Regions from separate parts of the Arthrobacter sp. NPDC058097 genome, predicted to be linked through region 2. Evidence: riboswitches for the same ligand, from Rfam matches in the RefSeq annotation. Region 2 holds a riboswitch; the other holds the start of a gene.

Region 1 (3,407 bases), on a different contig from region 2:
AGAACAGGGCCAGGATGTTCGCCGTAATCGCCGTGCTAAACACGCGGTTCCGGAACAGCGACATATCCAGCAGCGGGGACCTGCCCGCCAGCGGGGACGCGAGGGCATGCTGGCGGCGGACGAACACGAGGCCCATGGCCAGTCCAAACGCCAGAACTCCAAACGACGTCACGCCCGCGCCATGTGTGGCCAGTTCCTTGATGCCGTAGACCACCGGCACCATGGTCAGCATGGACAGCGCCACGCTGGCCAGATCCACGCGCCCGGGATTCGGGTCCCTGGATTCGGAAATGAGGAACCTGCCCAGAACCAGCGGCGGCAGCATGATGGGCACGGCCACGAGCAGGACGGCGCCCCACCAGAAATGCTCCACCAGCCAGCCGCCAAAAATCGGGCCCAGCGCTGCGCCGCCGGAGAAACCCGCGGCCCAGATGGCCACGGCCAGCCGCCGCCTGCCCGGCTCCCGGAAGATGTTGCGGATCAGCGACAGCGTGGACGGCATGAGCATGGCGCCGAAGAATCCGAGGGCCGCGCGGCCGGCGATGAGCCATTCGGCGCTGGGCGCGAAGGCCGATGCAGCGGAGACCGCCGCAAAGCCCGAAATGCCCACCAGCAGCAGCCGCCGGCGGCCGATCCTGTCGCCGAGACTGCCCATCGCCACCAGGAGCCCGGCGAGGACCAGGGCATAGGCATCCACCACCCATAAAAGCTGCACGCCCGTGGGGTCGAGGCTGCGGGCGATCGCCGGAAGTGCGAACGTCAGCGCGGTGTTGTCCACGGCCACCAGGAGGACCGGGAACATGAGCAGGGCCAGGGCGAACCAGTCGCGCACGCCGCCACTGCTGGCCTGGGCTGCGGAAGTGCGCTCCGCGGAAAGGGCTGGGTGCATGGTCATGAGTTAACTATACCGTCCAGACGGTACAGTTATAAGCCTGCGCTCGGAACCGGGCATGATTGAAGCCATGCCCAGAAAACCCGTCGCGCGCGGCGCAGTCCTCGATGCGTTTGAATCCCTGCTGATCGAGGTGGGGGAGCGTGCCGCCACGCTTGATGCCGTGGCCGCCCGCGCGGGCGTATCCAAGGGCGGGCTCCTCTACCACTTTCCGAACAAGGAAGCGCTGATTGGTGTCCTGCTGGACCGGCTCGATGAGTTCGCGGAGGCGGATGCGCAGGCCATGGCTGCGGCCGCCGAGGGTGCGGCCGCCTACTTCATCAAGTCGTCCGTCTGGGCGGACACCCCGCTGGACCGTGCCATCGTCGCCGCAACGCGGCTCGCCGAGGTGGCTCACGAGGAGACCCGCCGCCGGTTCGCCCACATCCAGCAGCGGTGGCTGGACGAGATCGCACGCGACGTGGGCCCGGGCCTGGCCAAGGCCGTCCTGTACATGGGTGACGGACTCTACTTCAATGCCATGCTGTCCATCGGGCCGGCAGCGACGCCGTCCGAGACGGCGGCCGACGTCGAAAGCCTCCTTGCCGCGCTTGACCGGCTCAGGGCGTGAGCGGCGTGTGCCAGCCCACGCTGCCACAGTTTGCAGACGCGTTCCCGGCGTAGGACAATAGCCTCTGTGACAGCTGTCACCGCTCAATTGAATAAGCCTTTGATCTGCGGCGGGAGAGTCCTGCAAGTAGGTACAAGCAGGCGCCGTAGGAGCAAAACCTCCCCAGGAATCTCTCAGGCCCACGTACCGCCGCGGCAAGGCAACTCTGGAAAGCAGCAGGCTGCCCGCCCGCCATGTTCCGCCCTCGTGCGGACGGTTCAGGGCATGCTGTGCTCACCGACGGTGCAAGCGGTGCTGTGCGAAAGTGCAGCAGCGCGGAAACTCTCAGGTCCAATACAGAGCGGGGAGGAACCCGAATCAATGTGGCGTACCCTGCGTCGCCTTAGTTATGGAGTTCCTTTTGACCGTTAATTCAGCCTCCTCGTCCTTCGTCGACCGGCATATCGGCGCCCGCCGCCAGGCCGACGTCGAAGCCATGCTCAAGGCCGTCGGCTACGACACCATCGACGCGCTGGTTGATACGGCGGTGCCGAATGACATCCGCCAGGACTCCGCGCTGGAGCTCGCTCCGGCGCTGAGCGAGGTTGAAGCCCTCGCCGAACTCCGCAAGCTCGCGGCCAAGAACAAGACCGCTGTCCAGATGATCGGCCAGGGCTACTACGACACCGTGACGCCCCCGGTGATCCGCCGCAACATCCTTGAAGCACCGGCCTGGTACACCGCCTACACGCCGTACCAGCCCGAGATCTCGCAGGGCCGGCTCGAAGCCCTGCTGAACTTCCAGACGATGGTCCAGGACCTGGTGGGCCTGCCCATCGCCAACGCCTCACTGCTGGATGAAGCCACCGCCGTGGCCGAGGCCGTGCTCCTGATGCGCCGTGCCAACAAGAACAAGGCTGCCCACGACGGCAAGACCGTCCTGGATGCGGACTGCCTGCCGCAGACCATCGCCATCGTCAAGGGCCGCGCCGAGGCCCTCGGCTTCGAGGTTGAGGTCGCCGACCTTTCCCAGGGACTGCCCGATGGCGACATCAACGGCGTCGTCCTCCAGCAGCCCGGTGTCTCCGGCCGCGTCTTCGACCACAGCGAGGTCATCGCCGCCGCCAAGGAACGCGGCGCGCTGGTGACGGTGGCAGCCGACCTGCTGGCCCTGACCCTGATCACCCCTCCGGGCGAGCAGGGCGCGGACATTGCCGTCGGATCCGCCCAGCGCCTGGGCGTGCCGCTGTTCTTCGGCGGCCCGCACGCGGCGTACATGGCCGTACAGAAGGGGCTCGAGCGCTCGCTGCCCGGCCGCCTCGTAGGTGTCTCCAAGGACTCCGCCGGTGTTCCGGCCTACCGTCTGGCGCTGCAGACCCGCGAGCAGCACATCCGCCGCGAGAAGGCCACGTCCAACATCTGCACCGCCCAGGCACTGCTGGCCATCGTCGCCTCCATGTACGCCGTCTACCATGGCCCGGAGGGCCTGAAGGCGATCGCCGAAACCGCCCACGGCCACGCGAAGACGCTCGCCGCGTCGCTCAAGGCCGCCGGCCTGGACGTTCTCCACACCAGCTTCTTCGACACCGTGACGGTATCCGTGCCGGGCAAGGCCGCCGGCATCATCGCCGCCGCCGAGCAGAAGGGCATCAACCTCCGCAGCATCGACGCCGACACCGTCGGCATCTCCGCCGATGAAACCACGACGTCGGCCATCGTGGCCGAACTTCTCGCCGCCTTCGGTGCCAAGGCAGTGGAGGCGACGGACGGTTTTGCCCTGGACGCCGCCGTCGGGCGTTCCTCCGCGTACCTGCAGCACCCGGTCTTCAACACGCACCGGTCCGAGACCCAGCTGCTGCGCTATATCCGCAAGCTTTCGGACCGCGACCTGGCCCTGGACCGCACCATGATCCCGCTGGGCTCCTG
Region 2 (3,407 bases):
AGGTTCGCGCCGTCCACGTAGACCTGGCCGCCGGCTGCGTGGATGGCGTCGCAGACCTCACGGACGTCGGCGTCGTAGACACCGTGCGTGGAGGGGTAGGTGATCATGATCGCCGAGAGAACGTCCTTGTTGGCCTCGATCTTGGCGTACAGGTCCGTGTGGTCGATGGTGCCGTCGGCAGCGGTAGCCACCACGACCACCTTCATGCCGGCCAGCACGGCCGAGGCCGCGTTGGTGCCGTGCGCGGAGGCCGGGATCAGGCAGACGTTGCGCTGGTCGTCGCCGCGGGACAGGTGGTAGCCGCGGATCGCCAGCAGCCCGGCCAGCTCGCCCTGGGAACCGGCGTTCGGCTGGATGGACACCTGGTCGTAGCCGGTGATCTCGGTCAGCTGCGCCTCGAGGTCGGCGATCAGTTCGCGCCAGCCCTCGGTCTGGGAATCCGGGGCGAACGGGTGGATCGAGGCGAACTCCGGCCAGGAGATGGCCTCCATCTCCGCCGTCGCGTTCAGCTTCATGGTGCAGGAACCCAGCGGGATCATGGTGCGGTCCAGGGCCAGGTCGCGGTCCGAAAGCTTGCGGATATAGCGCATCAGCTGGGTCTCGGACCGGTGCGTGTTGAACACGGGGTGCTCGAGGTAGTCGGACGTGCGCAATACGGCTTCGGGAAGTTCCAAGCCCGCAGCGTCACCCACGGGACCGGCGCCAAAGGCGACGGCCACCGCGGACAGCACGTCCGCCGTCGTCGTCTCATCAACGGACACACCCACGGTGTCCGCGTCGATGAGGCGCAGGTTGATCCCGCGGGCCTCTGCCGCGGTGATGACCTTCGTGGCCTTGCCGGGCACGCGCACGGTCAGGGTGTCGAAGAAGGACTCGCTGACGAGTTCGCGGCCGGCCGTTTTGAGTGCGGTGGCGAGGACGCGGGCGTTGGTGTGGACAGTCTCGGCGATCGCCTTCAGGCCGTCGGGGCCGTGGTAGACGGCGTAGAAGGAGGACACGATGGCGAGCAGCGCCTGGGCGGTGCAGATGTTGGACGTGGCCTTCTCGCGGCGGATGTGCTGCTCGCGGGTCTGCAGCGCCAGGCGGTAGGCGGGGGCTCCGGCGTTGTCCTTCGAGACGCCCACGATGCGGCCCGGGAGCGTGCGCTCCATGCCGGTGCGCACCGCCATGAAGGCAGCGTGCGGGCCGCCGAAGAACAGCGGCACGCCGAAGCGCTGGGCGGTTCCGACGGCGATGTCGGCTCCCTGCTCGCCGGGAGGCGTGATGAGGGTGAGGGCCAGCAGGTCGGCTGCCACCGTCACCAGGGCTCCGCGTTCCTTCGCGGCGGCGATGACGCCCGACTGGTCCCAGACCCGACCCGAAACGCCGGGCTGCTGGAGGACGACGCCGTTGAGGTCGCCGTCTGGCAGTCCCTGGGTCAGGTCCGCGACCTCCACCTCAAAGCCAAGGGCCTCGGCGCGGCCTTTGACGATGGCGATGGTCTGGGGGAGGCAGTCGGCGTCCAGGACCGTCTTGCCGTCTTTGGCCCCTGCGTTCTTGTTGGCCCGGCGCATCAGGAGCACGGCCTCGGCCACGGCGGTGGCTTCGTCCAGCAGGGAAGCGTTGGCGACCGGCAGCGCGGTCAGGTCCTGGACCATGGTCTGGAAGTTCAGCAGGGCCTCGAGCCGGCCCTGGGAAATCTCCGGCTGGTACGGGGTGTAGGCGGTGTACCAGGCCGGTGCTTCCAGGACGTTGCGGCGGATCACCGGCGGGGTCACCGTGTCGTAGTAGCCCTGGCCGATCATCTGCACGGCGGTCTTGTTCTTGGCGGCCAGGCGGCGGAGCTCGGCCAGAACCTCGACTTCGCTCAGTGCTGCGGTGAGCCGGAGGGCATTCTCCTGGCGGATGGATGCCGGGACGGCGGTATCAACGAGGCCATCGACCGAGTCGTAGCCGACGTTCTTGAGCATGGTGTCGATATCGGCCTGGCGGCGGGCGCCGATATGCCGGTCGGCAAACGTTGATGGAAGCGATTGAATCGTCATGAGGAACTCCAGGTCTGGCCGGCCACTGGTGGCACGGCATGGATTGGGTTCCTCCCCGCTCTGTATTGGACCTGAGAGATTCCGCGGACGTGGCTCCCCTTGCACCGTCGGTGAGCCCGGTTACCCGAGCTGCTTTCCAGAGTTGCCTAGCCGCGGCGGTACGGGGGCCTGAGAGATTCCTGGGGAGGATTTGCTCCTACGGCGCCTGCCCGGTGAATGACTGGGAGGACTCTCCCGCCACGGTTCGAAAGGCTATGAAGATGTGGGGTGATTCGGCTCACAAGTTACAGCACAATTCCGTCCGGGCCAAATCCGGACCCCGTTTGACATTTCTTCGTGACCGAGACCACACTGATCCGGTGGCCAGCGGGGCTACGCCGACCGGCGCGGGCCGGAACGGCGGCCGCCGCCGGGACGCCTAGATTTTTTCTCGACATAACTGAAAATGCTTACGATCTGCGGCGGGAGAGCCCTGCCGGTACGTTCAGCAGGCGCCGTAGGAGCAAACCCTCCCCAGGAAACTCTCAGGCCCACGTACCGCCGCGGCGAGGCAACTCTGGAAAGCAGGCAGGCACGTCCTGTCTCACCGACGGTGCAAGCGGAAGACCATGTCCGCGGAATCTCTCAGGTCCCATACAGAGCGGGGAGGAACCGAATCAGTGTGGCCAACCAAGGCCACTTGAACGATGGAGTTCCTTATGACGATTCATCCTCCTGCCTCCCCAACCGGTTCGTCAGCCACCGAGGCTCCCCGCCTGGAACGGCAGCTGAGCAACCGGCACATCCAGCTCATCGCCATCGGCGGCGCCATTGGCACGGGCCTGTTCATGGGCTCCGGCAAGACCATCTCCGCGGCCGGGCCGTCCGTGATCTTCGTGTACATGATCATCGGCTTCATGCTCTTTTTCGTCATGCGCGCCATGGGCGAGCTGCTGCTGAGCAACCTGAACTACAAGTCCTTCAGCGATTTCGCCGCCGACCTGCTGGGCCCGTGGGCAGGGTTCTTCACCGGCTGGACCTACTGGTTCTGCTGGGTGATCACCGGAATCGCGGACGTCATCGCCATCGCAGGGTACTCCCGGGAGCTCTGGCCGGGACTGCCGCTCTGGATCCCGGGCCTGGCCACCGTGGCCATCCTGCTGCTGCTGAACCTCACCACCGTCAAGGCATTCGGCGAGACCGAATTCTGGTTTGCCCTCATCAAGATCATCGCCATCGCCGCACTGATCGTGGTGGGCATGTTCATGATCCTCACCGGGTTCCAAAGCGACGCCGGGCAGGCCAGCTTCACCAACCTGTGGAGCCACGGCGGCTTCTTCCCCAACGAATTCATGGGCTTCGGGGCCGGTTTCCAGATTGCCGTGTTCGCGTTCGTGGGGATTG

The links. A riboswitch is a leader RNA that binds a small molecule or an ion and turns the genes downstream of it on or off. The one in region 2 is predicted to bind glycine.
Region 1: linked by a shared signal. The riboswitch ahead of gcvP (aminomethyl-transferring glycine dehydrogenase) and the one ahead of gcvP (aminomethyl-transferring glycine dehydrogenase) in region 2 are both predicted to bind glycine.

Annotation. Positions count from the first base shown of each region.
Region 1 covers NZ_JBHVSZ010000021.1:25,726-29,132, forward strand. The annotation lists gene ACFVTE_RS23705 (MFS transporter) at 1-889, opposite strand, end outside; gene ACFVTE_RS23710 (TetR/AcrR family transcriptional regulator) at 963-1,502, shown strand; glycine riboswitch at 1,603-1,701, shown strand; gene gcvP (aminomethyl-transferring glycine dehydrogenase) at 1,891-3,407, shown strand, end outside.
Region 2 covers NZ_JBHVSZ010000001.1:578,326-581,732, reverse strand. The annotation lists gene gcvP (aminomethyl-transferring glycine dehydrogenase) at 1-2,024, opposite strand, end outside; glycine riboswitch at 2,171-2,271, opposite strand; glycine riboswitch at 2,477-2,574, shown strand; gene cycA (D-serine/D-alanine/glycine transporter) at 2,723-3,407, shown strand, end outside.